Regions from separate parts of the Paracoccus methylovorus genome, predicted to be linked through region 1. Evidence: riboswitches for the same ligand, from Rfam matches in the RefSeq annotation. Region 1 holds a riboswitch; each other region holds the start of a gene.
What was found. Region 1 has a riboswitch for cobalamin ahead of JWJ88_RS16185 (TonB-dependent receptor plug domain-containing protein). Riboswitches for the same ligand answer to the same signal wherever they lie in the genome.
Positions count from the first base shown of each region.

Region 2: another riboswitch for cobalamin. It lies ahead of JWJ88_RS19975 (ribonucleoside triphosphate reductase); the one in region 1 lies ahead of JWJ88_RS16185 (TonB-dependent receptor plug domain-containing protein).
Region 3: another riboswitch for cobalamin. It lies ahead of JWJ88_RS01340 (CbtB domain-containing protein); the one in region 1 lies ahead of JWJ88_RS16185 (TonB-dependent receptor plug domain-containing protein).

Region 1 is NZ_CP070371.1:606,506-610,780, forward strand. It holds gene JWJ88_RS16180 (ABC transporter substrate-binding protein) at 1-296, opposite strand, end outside; gene JWJ88_RS16185 (TonB-dependent receptor plug domain-containing protein) at 290-2,200, opposite strand; cobalamin riboswitch at 2,340-2,556, opposite strand; gene JWJ88_RS16190 (aminotransferase-like domain-containing protein) at 2,641-3,840, opposite strand; gene JWJ88_RS16195 (bile acid:sodium symporter family protein) at 3,984-4,275, shown strand, end outside.
Region 2 is NZ_CP070371.1:1,383,539-1,387,813, forward strand. It holds gene JWJ88_RS19975 (ribonucleoside triphosphate reductase) at 1-1,577, opposite strand, end outside; cobalamin riboswitch at 1,798-2,010, opposite strand; gene JWJ88_RS19980 (winged helix-turn-helix domain-containing protein) at 2,178-3,377, shown strand; gene JWJ88_RS19985 (zinc-binding dehydrogenase) at 3,406-4,275, opposite strand, start outside.
Region 3 is NZ_CP070368.1:269,535-273,809, forward strand. It holds gene JWJ88_RS01325 (DUF1801 domain-containing protein) at 1-15, shown strand, start outside; gene JWJ88_RS01330 (hypothetical protein) at 43-576, opposite strand; gene JWJ88_RS01335 (CbtA family protein) at 651-1,349, opposite strand; gene JWJ88_RS01340 (CbtB domain-containing protein) at 1,351-1,527, opposite strand; cobalamin riboswitch at 1,565-1,772, opposite strand; gene JWJ88_RS01345 (endonuclease/exonuclease/phosphatase family protein) at 1,818-2,870, opposite strand; gene leuD (3-isopropylmalate dehydratase small subunit) at 2,861-3,466, opposite strand; gene JWJ88_RS01355 (hypothetical protein) at 3,559-4,140, shown strand; gene leuC (3-isopropylmalate dehydratase large subunit) at 4,158-4,275, opposite strand, start outside.

The DNA.
Region 1 (4,275 bases):
CGGATCGTCGCAGGGTTGCTCCATGCTCCGGCCAGCACCAGATCGGGCTGCATCAGGAATATCTCCTCGGCCAGACCATGGTTGACGGGCAGGCGCGCGGCCTCGTCCGCCATGGCCGAGGCCGTGGGATCCTGCGCAAGATAAGAGACCGAGACAAGCTGTCCCGGCGCGGCCAGCAACATGGCCAACTGGTCGGTGCACAGGTTGACCGACAGCACCCGGCGCGGCGGATCGGCCGCAACGGGTAAGGTCAGGCCCACCAGCAGGCAGGCGGCAAGGCAAAAGCGCCTTACCATTTCGCCGTCAGGCCGGCGTAAAGCGTGCGACCCTGACCATAATAGCCCCATGCTTCGGAATAATCCTTGTCGAACAGGTTTACGACCCGGCCGGTCACGACGAGATTGTCGGTCAGGTCATATTGCGCGGCAAGGTTCACGGTCGCGAAATCGGGCAGTTCAGTGGTGTCCGGGGTCCAGCTTCTGAACCATTCGGCATCGTAATTGCCCGCGACATAGCGAACATCGGCGGTGACCGAACCGCGCCCTTGCGCGAATTCCCCTGTTGCGCGCAGCCCAAGCATGTGACGCGGCTGACGCGGTATCGGCTGGCCTTCGGTGGTGCGGGCGTCCGTATAGGTATAGTTCGCTCCAAGTCGCAGCCAGCCGGTCACCTGATAGTCCAGATCGACCTCGACACCCTTGCGGGTGCTGGTGCCATCGAGGTTCTGCGATGTATCGCCCGCCCCGATGATCATGTCTTCGACCTTGCTGGTGAATAGCGTCGTCCCCAGCGTGCCCTGTCCCGCGGCAAAGTTCCAGTCTGCCCCGATTTCATAGCCGCGGCTGGTTTCGGGCGTCAGGTCGGGGTTGCCGCTGTAGCTGCCCGGCACATAGCCATAAAGCTCGAACATGGTGGGATTGACGATGGCCTTGCCCGCCGCCGCGCGCAGGCGCAGGCCGTGTTCGGGCAATTGCCAGGCTCCCGCGATGTTCCAGGTGGTGGCGTTGCGGAAATCTTCGTTGAAATCGCGCCGCACCCCGGCCTGAATGCCGATCCCGTCGAACTGGCCCTGATACTCCAGCGCAACGGATTTCGTATCCCGCTCATACCGGCCGCCGGCTGCGAAGGATGCCTCATAGGTTTCGCGTTTCTTCTGCACCGCGAAATTCAGCTTTTGCGCCGCGTGGCGGGCGTGGCCACCATCCAGTGCCCATGTGCCGGTATATTTGAAGTCCCGCAACCGCGAGCCATCGTCATAATCCGGCACGCCATCGTTGAAATGGTCCGTGGTCTGATTTGCGGCCGCAATAGTGAATCGGTTCAAAAGCCGGCCCCCCAACGCCTCGGCTTCCAGCCACAGCGAGCCGTAAGTCTCGTTCCGGTCAGCAGTTTGGGGCGCATCGACCACATAGTCCTGGGGCGTGAAGTCTGCTGACGGGGGGTACACCGTGTTATCATAACCATATTCCTGCCAGGTCCGGCGCAGGGTAAAGCCGGCGGTCACGCCTTCGGTCAATTCGTAGGACCCGTTCAGTCCCAGCGTCTTGTGCTTGTTGAACTCGGTATCCCCACCCGGAGTGCGCGATGCGTCCTCGCCATCGGTGCGGCGCGCCACGGCCGAAAGGCTGATTGCGCCACGTGCGCCCTTGGCCTGCACAAAGGCGCTTGCCGTGCGGGTGTTCAGCCCGCCGACCTCGACCGTGCCGCCATAGCTCAGCCCCGGGGCAGAGGCTTGACGGCTGGTGATCGAGATCACGCCGGAGGCGGCGTTGGCGCCGTAGATCGTCGATTGTGGCCCGCGCAGCACCTCGATGCGCTCGATATCCTCGGCCAGCATGCCGCTGAAGATGTAATCACCGTTGCCGGGCGAATTGGCCTCGACTCCGTCGATCAGCACCAGAACATGATTGGACTCGCCGCCGCGGATACGGACCTTGGTCAAGGTTTCGCCTGTCGCAGTCACGGCAAGACCCGGCACGGCGCGCAATGCATCCTGAACGGTGGTGACGCGGCGGTTTTGCAGGTCCTCGGCGGTCAGGACGCTATAGGCGCGGCCATAGGCGCTTTCCGCCACCGGCGACAGGCCGGCGGACAGGATCACCGTATCCAGCAGGACCTGATCCTGGCTGTCCTGACCAAGGGCGGCGGCGGGCAAAAGGGCGGCGGTCGCGGCCAGCACGGAAACCGGAGTTCTGAACATTCCAAAGCCTTTCCAACGCGGGTTGCGGCCCGCGATTTGCAGAACTGTCCTGCGGTAAGGCCGAGAAAGCGCAGCCCGGCCGCAGGACGGCGACTGTCACCTCTGCGGAAGGCCGCTTTCCTGACGCGCCCCGCGCCGGAAATGGGTGATCGCCACGGCAGGTCTCCTGGCTCGCGGATCATCGCTCGGGCCGGCCTTCCCGGGTGGGTCCCAGTGGCGTAGTCGGCCTTTGCTCACCGCGTACAGTTGCGGGGGCAGCCCCGGTCGCGCCCTGACCGCATTGCGGCCGGTGGGCGCACCGATGTTCCCTTTTCATCCGACGCTATCACGCCGGAACCGTAGCGGCCCCGCATTGCCGTAGCGTGGCGCCGGCTGTCAAGCGCCAATCGGCCCGCGTCGCCTCGTCGCGACATCCTGTCCAGTGCAAGCAACCGCCCGCTTTAGCCGGCCTCGGCCAGCGCGGCACGGATGGCGCGGGACAGACGGCGGCAACCTTCCTCAAGCTGCTCGGGCGCATTCAGGGTAAAGTTGATCCGCAAGGAACGCCGATCCAGCCCTTCGGGGTCGAACACGCTGGAGGGCGAGATGCAGACCCCCTGCGCCATTGCATGCTCCAGCAGCCGGTCGGTATCCAGTCGCGGATCCCGGGCTGTCGCCCAGACGAACATGCCGCCGACCGGCACCTGCCAGTCCAGATCCTCGGCCAGATGCGCCTGCATCGCCGCGCAAAGCGCATCACGACGGGCGCGATAGATCGACAGAACCTCAGGGCGGATGCGGTCGATCATCCCTGCTTCCAGCGCGCGTAGCGCCAGCATCTGCGACAGGCCGCTGCTGCACATGTCCGAGCCCTGCTTGGCAGTTGCCAGTGCCGCGATCATATCCGGCGCGGCGATGACCCAGCCGATCCGCAGCCCCGGCGCCAGCTCCTTGGAAAGCGATCCCATATAGACCACCGGCCCGTCATAGGGGCCGGGCCGCTCGGCCGCCGAAAGGTCCAGCAGGCGGGGCAGGGGCTCGCCTTCATAATAAAGCGCGCCATAGGGATCGTCCTCGATCAGCCAGGTGCCGGTCGCATGGGCGGCGGCGATCAGCGCCTGCCGCTCGGGCAACGCCACCAGCCTGCCGCTGGGGTTCGAGAAATTCGGCACGGTATAAGCGAATTGCGCACCCTCCAGCGCGGCATGAGGGTCAAAGTCGTTCGCTTCGATCCGCATGGGGCGGTACTGCGGCGAATGCGGCATCCAGGCATCAAGGGCCCCCAGATAGGCCGGGCTTTGCGCCGCAATCAGCCCGCCCGGTTGCAGCAGCACCTTGCCCATCAGCTCCAGCGCCTGCATGCCGCCGGTGGTGATCAGCACGTTCTCGCGCGACAGCCGCAGCGTATCGGTCGAAAAGCGCGCGGCGATCAGGTCGCGCAACGCCGGCAGGCCCGGGATCGGGCCATAGCCCAGCGTTTCGTCGGGGTGGCTGCGTATCGCTTGGGCGGCCAGATCGGCAAGCTCATCGACAGGCCAGACCGACGGCTCGGGCAGGCCGCCGGCAAGGTTGATCAGGCCAGGCACCCGCCCCGCCGCCAGAAAGACCGAGGTCACGTCATTGGTGCGGGACAGCCATGGGGCAAAAGCGGGGCGCATCATCGGAACTCTCGCATCGGACATATCCTGCTGTGACGGTTTTTCGCCAAAGGGGCAAGAGTTGCGGCCATTTCCCCGGCGCAAGGTGGCGGTGCCCGTCGTCCATCTATATGAGACAGAGGGGCATTCGCGGGACGAGGAAAACCATGCGCGCATTGAAACGGATCGGCATCGACACCTACATGCTGCTGCTGATCGGCATGGTGCTGCTGGGGCTGTTCCTGCCGACGCGGGGGCTGGCGGCCGAGATCTTGCGCGGGGCCACCTTCTGGGCGGTGACGCTGCTCTTTTTTCTTTATGGGGCCAAGCTGGACCCGGGTTCGGTCCGGGCGGGGCTGCTGAACATCAGACTTCAGGGACTGACCTTTGCCGCAACCTACGCGCTGTTTCCGGTTCTGGGAATCATTCTGGCCACGCTGTTCGGTGGCGTGCTTGGTC
Region 2 (4,275 bases), 720 kb from region 1:
TGCGTGCCCATGTAAAGATGCAGCACCGTGCCGCCGGTATATTTGCGTTGCAGCGCCTCTTGCCGCTCCAGCGCCTCGAAAGGATCGTCGGTAAAGCCGACCGGAAGCTGGCTGGAGTTGGTGTAATAGGGCTCGTGCCCGGTCCCGGCCTGAAGGATGTCGGGGAAGCGTTTTTTATCCTCCTTGGCGAAGCGATAGGTGGTGCCTTCCGCCGGCGTGGCTTCCAGGTTGTAGAGATGCCCGGTTTCTTCCTGAAAGGCGGTGATGCGCGCCCGCACATGATCCAGAAACCGCAGCGCAAAGGCATGACCCCATTCCGAGGTGATGTCATGCGCATCATCGGTGAAATTGCGGATCATCTCGTTGATGCCGTTCACACCCAGCGTCGAGAAATGGTTGCGCAACGTTCCAAGATAGCGCCGGCTATAGGGAAACAGCCCGTCGTCCATCAGTCGCTGGATCACGCCGCGCTTGATTTCCAGACTGTCGCGGCCAAGCTCCAGCAACTGATCCAGCCGCCGAAGCAACCCCGCCTCGTCGCCCTTGTACAGATGGCCCAGCCGCGCGCAGTTGACGGTAACGACGCCCAGCGATCCTGTCTGCTCGGCGCTGCCGAACAGCCCGTTGCCACGCTTGAGCAGCTCGGTCAGGTCCAGTTGCAACCGGCAGCACATAGAGCGCACCATGTTTGGCTTGAGGTCCGAGTTCAGGAAGTTCTGGAAATAGGGCAGGCCGTATTTCGCCGTCATCTCGAACAGCCGCACGGCATTTTCGCTTTCCCACGGGAAATCCGGGGTGATGTTGTAGGTCGGGATCGGGAAGGTGAACACCCTGCCCTTTTCATCGCCGCGCGTCATCACCTCGATATAGGCGCGGTTGATCATGTCCATTTCAGCCTGCAACTCGCCATAGGTGAAATCCATCGGCTGGCCGCCGATGATCGGCACGTCGTCGCGCAGGTCCTCGGGGCAGACCCAGTCAAAGGTCAGGTTGGTGAACGGGGTCTGCGTGCCCCAGCGCGAGGGCACGTTGAGGTTGAAGATCAGTTCCTGCATCCCTTGCCGCACCTCGGCGTAACCCAGCCCGTCCTTGCGGATGAAGGGCGCCATATAGGTATCGAACGAACTGAAGGCCTGCGCCCCGGCCCATTCGTTCTGCAAGGTGCCCAGAAAGTTCACGATCTGGCCAATGGCGCTGGACAGGCGTTTGGGCGGGCCGGCTTCGACCTTGCCGGGGACACCATTGAACCCTTCGGTCAGCAGCGTGCGCAGCGACCAGCCGGCGCAATAGCCCGCCAGCATGTCAAGGTCGTGGATATGCAGATCGCCCTGCCGGTGCGCGTGACCGACTGCGGGCGAATAGACATGCGACAGCCAGTAATTGGCGATCACCTTGCCCGAGACGTTCAGGATCAGCCCGCCCAGCGAATAGTCCTGATTGGCATTGGCATTCACCCGCCAATCGGCGCGGTCGAGATATTCGTTGACCGACGAGGCCACATCGACGGCGACGTCACGCCGTTCCAAGACATGGCCGGGCTGTGCGGTTTCAGGCGCGGGTGCGATGGGCGCCGACATCAGCAGGCCACCCCCGTTGCCCGGTTCCGGCCAAGGACGGCGCTGGCGCGCCTGCCACTTGCCGCGCTTGGGGGGATCGCCCCGGCTTTGACAAGACTGGTTATGAATACTGCCCGCATCTGTTCCCCGTGGTGCTGTGGACGGGGCAGGCACGGACGCTTTGGGCCATGGGCCGACAAGGCCGCATCGCCAAACGCACCGCCGGACACCCCGTCCGTGGTTCATCTTCGTCGTCGCGGCAGGTCTCCTGGCTCGCAGGTCGCTGCCCTTGCCGGCCTTCCCAATGCCTTGCGGCACCAGTGGCATGATCCGGCGCAGGCTCGCTGCTTACAGTTGCGGGGGCAGCGCCGGCCTTGCCCCGAAAGGCGCACCGGCTTCCCTCTTGGCTTTCGGGTTGGATCGACCCGAAAGAACCGTGACGCCCATATTTAGCGACTAAACCGATAAATTCGTCAAGATATTGTAGGTCAGGTGCGACATTTCGCGCATGGCGGGTAAAAGAAGCACAAGGGCAACCGCCATGGGACCAGAAACCGATTGGCTATTTTTTGTCCCGAATGGTTATGACAGTCTCGCCAAGGCCAAAGACAGGCTTTCACGATGACCCGCCCCTTGCTGAAAAACCGCGATGCGCGCCGGCTGTTTCTGGACCGGCATCTGCTGCTCAGGCCGGGCCGGGGGCCGGGCAAGGGCGCGGATCTGTCCGGCGTGCTGGAGGATCTGGGCTTTGTGCAGGTGGACAGCGTCAACACTCTGGCGCGGTCGCATGACCTGATCCTGTGGTCGCGTCGCGGCCAATACCGGCCGCCGGCGCTGGACAGCCTGATCGCCAACCACCGCGCCGCATTCGAGCATTGGACCCATGACGCCGCCGTCATCCCGATGCGCTTTTACCCGATGTGGCGGCTGAAGTTCGCCCGGGACGAGGCGCATATGCAGCGCCGCTGGCCGAAATGGCGGCGCGAGGGCTGGGACGCGGAATTCGACACAGTGCTGCGCCACATCGCCGACCACGGCCCGGCCAGTTCGTCGGATCTGGGCGGGGACGAGCCCAAGGGCTCGGGCGGCTGGTGGGACTGGCATCCGTCCAAGACCGCACTGGAATATCTGTGGCGTTCGGGCAGGCTGGCGATCCGACACCGGGCAGGCTTTCGCAAGGTCTATGATCTGGCCGAACGCGTCATTCCGGCCGAGCATCTGAACACCCGGCTGGACGATGCCGAGATCGTCGACTGGGCGATGATGGCGGCGCTGGAGCGGCTGGGCTTTGCCACCAGCGGCGAGCTGGCGGCCTTTTTTGAAATCGCCAGCCGGGACGAGGCGAAATTGTGGTGCGCCGAGGCGCTAGCAGCGGGACGGATCATCGAAATCGACGTGGAAACGGTCGATGGGCAGCTCCGGCGCAGCTATTGCCGCCCAGAGGTGCCGGACCTTGCCCCCTCTCTGCCCGAGCCCTCGTCCCGGGTCCGCCTGCTTTCGCCCTTCGACCCGGCGTTGCGCGACCGCGCACGGGCCGAGCGGTTGTTCGGTTTCCGCTATCGCATCGAGATTTTCGTGCCCGCGCCAAAACGGCAATACGGCTATTACGTATTTCCGGTCATGCAGGGCGACCGGCTGATCGGCCGGCTGGACGCCAAACGCGAGGACGGCGCACTGGCCATCCGCGCCTTCTGGCCCGAGCCGGGCGTGCGCATGGGCCAAGTCCGCCTTGCCGCGCTGGAAACCGAACTTCAGCGCATCGCACCGCTGGCCGGCGTGGACGAAATCCGCAACGCGCCGGACTGGCTGCGCGGCACCTGAATACCCTTTGCTGATCCCGGCCCTGTTGCTATCCGTCCATGACTTTCAGCCCCTGCTCGGCAATGATCCGGTCCGGGACGACGACCAGCTTTCCGACGAAATCGCCGCCGCGTTCGACAAAGATACGCTCTGCCTCGTGCAGCCGGGACAGGGGCATGATCCCGGCCAGCACCGGTTTCAGCCGACCTGCCCGGATCCAGTCGATCAACTGCCGCGCCTCGTTGCGGGTGCCGTGCGAGACGCCAAAGATCCTGACCTGATTCAGGTAGATCAGCGTCCAGGGCAGCGAGGTCACGTTGCCGGCGCTGGCCCCCGCGATGGACAGGCGGGGCAATGTCTTCCTGCTGCGCATGTCGCGGCACATGGCCTGGATCAGGGGGACGGTCATGTCCCCGCCGACCAGATCCATCACCGCGTCGATCATTGCCCCGCCCGTCGCCTTGTCGATGGTGGCGGACCAATCGCTAACCCCGTTGCGGTCGATCACCGATTCCGCACCCAGCGCAAGCAGTGCCTCGGCCTTGCCGGAACTGGCGATGGCATGGGGTATCGCGCCGACGACCCGGCAAAGCTGCAAAAGCGCGGTCCCGACCCCGCCCGATGCGCCGGTGACCAGAATGTGCTCTCCCTCGCGGACCCCGGCCGAGGTCATCATGCGATAGCCGGTCTGCCACGAACACATCCCCAGCGTCGCCAGTTCGGCATCGCCCAGCGCCGGATCGGCAACGGCGTGGAACTGGTCCGAAGGGAAGCAGCCATATTCCGCAAAGCCGCCATCGGCGCCATGGCCGAAATAATCCGGCGCCAGATTCAGATCGGGGCGGGCATCGGGATAGATATTGAAATCCAGAAGCCCCCTTTCACCGATCCTTGCGGAAGAGACACCTTCGCCCACGCC
Region 3 (4,275 bases), on a different replicon from region 1:
GGCGAAAAGATGTAGGCGGACGCGGCGGTTGGCCGGCCTATTTCAGGGCGTCGCGCATATGGCCGGGTCGGGCAGACCCTCGGCCTCGGCGCGGATGGTGACGGGGCGTTCGGGCACGGTCAGGCCAACGGCAAGCGGCTGGCCCGCCACGGTCAGCGGGCGGTGGTCGTTCGAGGTCAGTTCGACCAGCAGCCGATCTTGGGGAGCAAGCGCGTCGAGGTGATGGGCCGGGCCATAGAGCCGGGCGACCTTGGTGCCGTTGAGGTAAAGATGCGCGTGGCCTTCGCCCATGCGGGCGGAAAGTCCCGCATGTTCGGGGGCAAAGCCAAAGCCCTGCGCCTGAATGAACAGGTTCCAGCCCGAAACGCTGTCAGGCTCCAGCCGGGCCGAGATGGTGGCGCTGCCGGGCGGCAGGTCGATGGGCGGGCCGTGGTCATGGGTCATGCCCTGTGCGCTGTGCCCATGCCCGCCATGATCGTGGCCGTCCAGCGTGATGCCATTGGCGGCGGCGATGACAAAGCCCATGCCGCCGCCGAAGATCAGGCCGATCAGCAGCATCGGGATCGAGCGGTCCATGACGTTCCCCGGTTCGGTTCTGGAAAAGGCCGGGCGCGCAACACCACGCCCCCGGCCAGCCGTACCTGCCCTGATCAGGCGGTTTGCGGCAGGGGTGCGTTCTGGCCTTCGCGTTGCCAGAACCAGCCGCCCAGCAGGCCAAGCAACACCCAGGCCATCGCCCCGGCACCCAGCGCGCGACCGGCGAATTCGGCCGAAAGCTCGGGCGGGACCGGACCGATATAGGCGTCGGGCTGCGGCGCGCCGATCAGATGCGGCGCAAGGATCAGCACGAGCGCCGCCCCCCAGGCCGCCCAGCCCTTGCCAAAGGCGATCAGCCACAGCGCCAGCCCTGTCGCCAGCGCGGTGCCCAGCCACCAGATGGCACGGATCTCGACATGGGCGGCGCCGACGCCCGGCACCTCGGGGGCAAGGCCGAAGGCGGGGGCAAGCTGCATGGTCAGAAAGCCCGCAAGCCCCCACAGCAGACCCTGCCGCGCCGTGACCGCATTGCCCTGCGATTCGGAAACCGCCATCAGCGCCATCAGCATCAGCCCATAGCCGGCATAGACCATCATGGTGAACAGGACCGACAGCCCGTTGCGGGTCCAGTCGAAGGGCCCAATATCCTGATGCGCGTCGATGACATCGGCGCCGAAGTGAACCAGTTGGCCGGATTCGTAAAGTTCGGCATGAAGCAGTACGGGCTGCACGAAATATAGCTGCAACAGGGCGGCAATCAGCCCCGTTACAGCACCAGCGATCAATCCGCTGGTCAAAATGCGTGAGAACATGTCAGTGGCAGGGAAAGCCGGTGGCGTGACGCACGTCATGGGCGGCGTCATGCAGGGTCTCGGCCTGCACCAGCCCGGCCATGAAGATCAGCCCGAAGCCGATGGCGAAAACGGCGATGGCCGGAAACAGGACCGAGGCCCGGCTGACGCCGGTTGCGGTCATTGGTTTTGCGGTCATTTGCGACCCTTTCCTGTAGTCGTCCAACCCGACGACGTTGTGGTTTCACGCATCGGCAGGTCTCCTGGCTCACGGGTCACGGCAGACGCCCGCCTTCCCGGCCCAATATGATGGCCAGTGGCGTGATGGGCGTCCGCTCTCCGTCTACAGTCGCGGGGGCGGCTGCGGATTGGGCCCCGGATATCCAAGGCCGCACCGCATTCCCTTTTGGCCCCGTATGGGGCACCGATACACGGGCATATTACCCGTGATGCTGCACCTGCGGCAAGCGGAATCAGGGACGGGGAGAATCAGGGGCCGGGGGGCCAGTCCAGATCGACCCAGACCAGCCGATGCGCTGATGCGGTCAGCGCAGCATCGGCCAGCAGCCCCTCGGCTGGCCAGAACACCCCCGCATCCAGCACCGTCAGCGGCTTTGCGGGCAGGACGTAATCAACGCGCAGATTGCCCGGCGGCCTGTCGTCGGGCCAGTCGCCGGTATCAAGGCCCGGATCGCCCCTGTGGCTGTCGTTGACGCCGCCTTTTGCCGCGGCCCCGCCGGCGCTGCGAGGCAGGGGATCGGTGACATGATCCATGATTCGGGCCAGCGCCTCGGGGCGGCCCTCGCTGTCCATGGGGTCCAGGTTCAGGTTCCCCGCCAGCACGAAGGGCCCCTCGGGCAAGTGATGCAGCCAGAACGCCAGTTCGTCATGGTTGCGCCGCCCGTTCAGATCCTCGGGGCCGTCGAAGACCGGAGGCGTCGCAGACATGGCCAGCAGGTGCAGCGGCTCGTTCCCGACCGCGATCACGGCGTCCCAATGCGCGGTCGAGGACAGGCGGCGGACCGCTGCGACCTTTTCGGGCAAAGGCGGCATCAGGTGGCCGGGCAGGTCGCGCCACAGGGCATCCGTGTAATCCGTGACCGGCCCGATCGGATGGCGCGACAGGATCGCCATCCCGCCCTGCCCGGAAAAGCTGCCGAACCCTTGCGCGTCGTCCGCCGTGGCAAGCCGGCCGTCGTCATTCAGGTCCAGCCCGGTCGCCATCCCGGAATTCGGGCGGGCAGCGAAGCGGTGCGGATAATCCAGCCCCGCCCGCGCCAGCTTTGTGGCAAAGGCCTCTAACGCGCGCCCCTCAAGATCCCAGTCGAAATCGGTCAGCAGCAGGATATCGGGCCGGGTTTCGGCAATGACCTGCACCGCTGCCTCGATCTGCTTGTCCTCGCGGCCAAGGTCTCGCAACAAAAGCCCCGGCCCGTCGCGAGACAGGTCGGGGCTGTAACTTGCGATCCGCAGGGGATCGGCGCTGGCGGCAAATCCCAAGGCGGCGACCAGCGCCGCCCCGGCAAAGGCCCTTACACCCAAGGCCGGCTCTGGGTCATCTGCGCCTCATAGGTGTCGATGGCCGAGGCTTTTTCCATGGTCAGGCCGATATCGTCCAGCCCGTTCAGCAGGCAGTGACGGCGGAAGCTGTCCAGTTCGAACGGGAAGCTTTGCCCATCCGAGGTGGTCACGGTCAGGTTTTCCAGATCGACGGTGATGCGGGCGTTGGCGCCCTTTTTCGCATCTTCCATCAGCACGTCCACGACCTCTTTCGGCATCATGATGGGCAGGATGCCGTTCTTGAAGCAGTTGTTGTAAAAGATGTCCGCGAAACTGGTCGAGATCACGCAGCGGATGCCGAAATCCAGCAGCGCCCAGGGCGCATGTTCGCGCGACGATCCGCAGCCGAAGTTGTCACCGGCGACAATGATCTGCGAATCGCGATAGGCTGGCTGGTTCAGCACGAAATCGGGGATCTCGGAACCATCGGGGTTATAGCGCATCTCGTCGAACAGGTTTTTCCCCAGACCCGAGCGATGGATCGTCTTCAGGAACTGTTTCGGGATGATCATGTCGGTGTCGATGTTGACCAGCGGCATGGGGGCCGCGATGCCGGTCAGGGTGGTGAACTTGTCCATATCTTGATCCTCGCAGAATTGACTTGGGGCGCACGTCCCCGTTAACCGAGACCCATCCGGCGCGCTGCGCCCCAAGAATACGGGTTTCGCTGATGTTTTTTGGGTTTTCCAGCTTCTCGGCCCTGCGGGCCTGTATCGCGCACGACTGGACGCCGACCATTGGCGACCCCGAGATCACCGGCTGGCTGACGGTGCTGTCCTATCTGATCTGCCTGCTTCTGGCGCTGAGGGTCCTGTTCCGCCGTCCGGCCGGAGCGGCGCGGGGGTTGTGGCTGACCATTGCCGTGCTGATGGCGTTTCTGGCGGTGAACAAGCAACTGGACCTGCAAACCGCGCTGACCGCCACCGGACGCTGCATGGCTCGCGCGCAGGGCTGGTATGACAACCGTCGCCTGGTGCAGTTGGCCTTCATTGCCGGGCTGGTGCTGGGGGTGGTGATCACGCTTGTCTGGGCGACGAAAATCCTGCGCGGGCACATGCGCCGCAACGGCCTCGCCCTGCTGGGGCTGGCCGTGTTGTGCGGTTTCGTGCTGGTGCGCGCGGTGGGCTTTCATCATGTGGACATGCTCATCAGCGCGGATTTCGCGAACGTCGGATACAATTTCTGGTTCGAGAACGCCGGGCTGCTGTTGATTGCGATCAATGCCGTCGTGCTTTTGCGGCGGGGCCGCTAGGACCCCGCCCAAAGCCGTCAGACGGTTTCCGCCAGAAGCTCGCGCACATCGGTCAGGTGGCCCTTGATCCCCGCCGCAGCCGCCATGACCGGCGACATCAGGTGGGTGCGGCCACCGCGGCCCATGCGTCCCTCG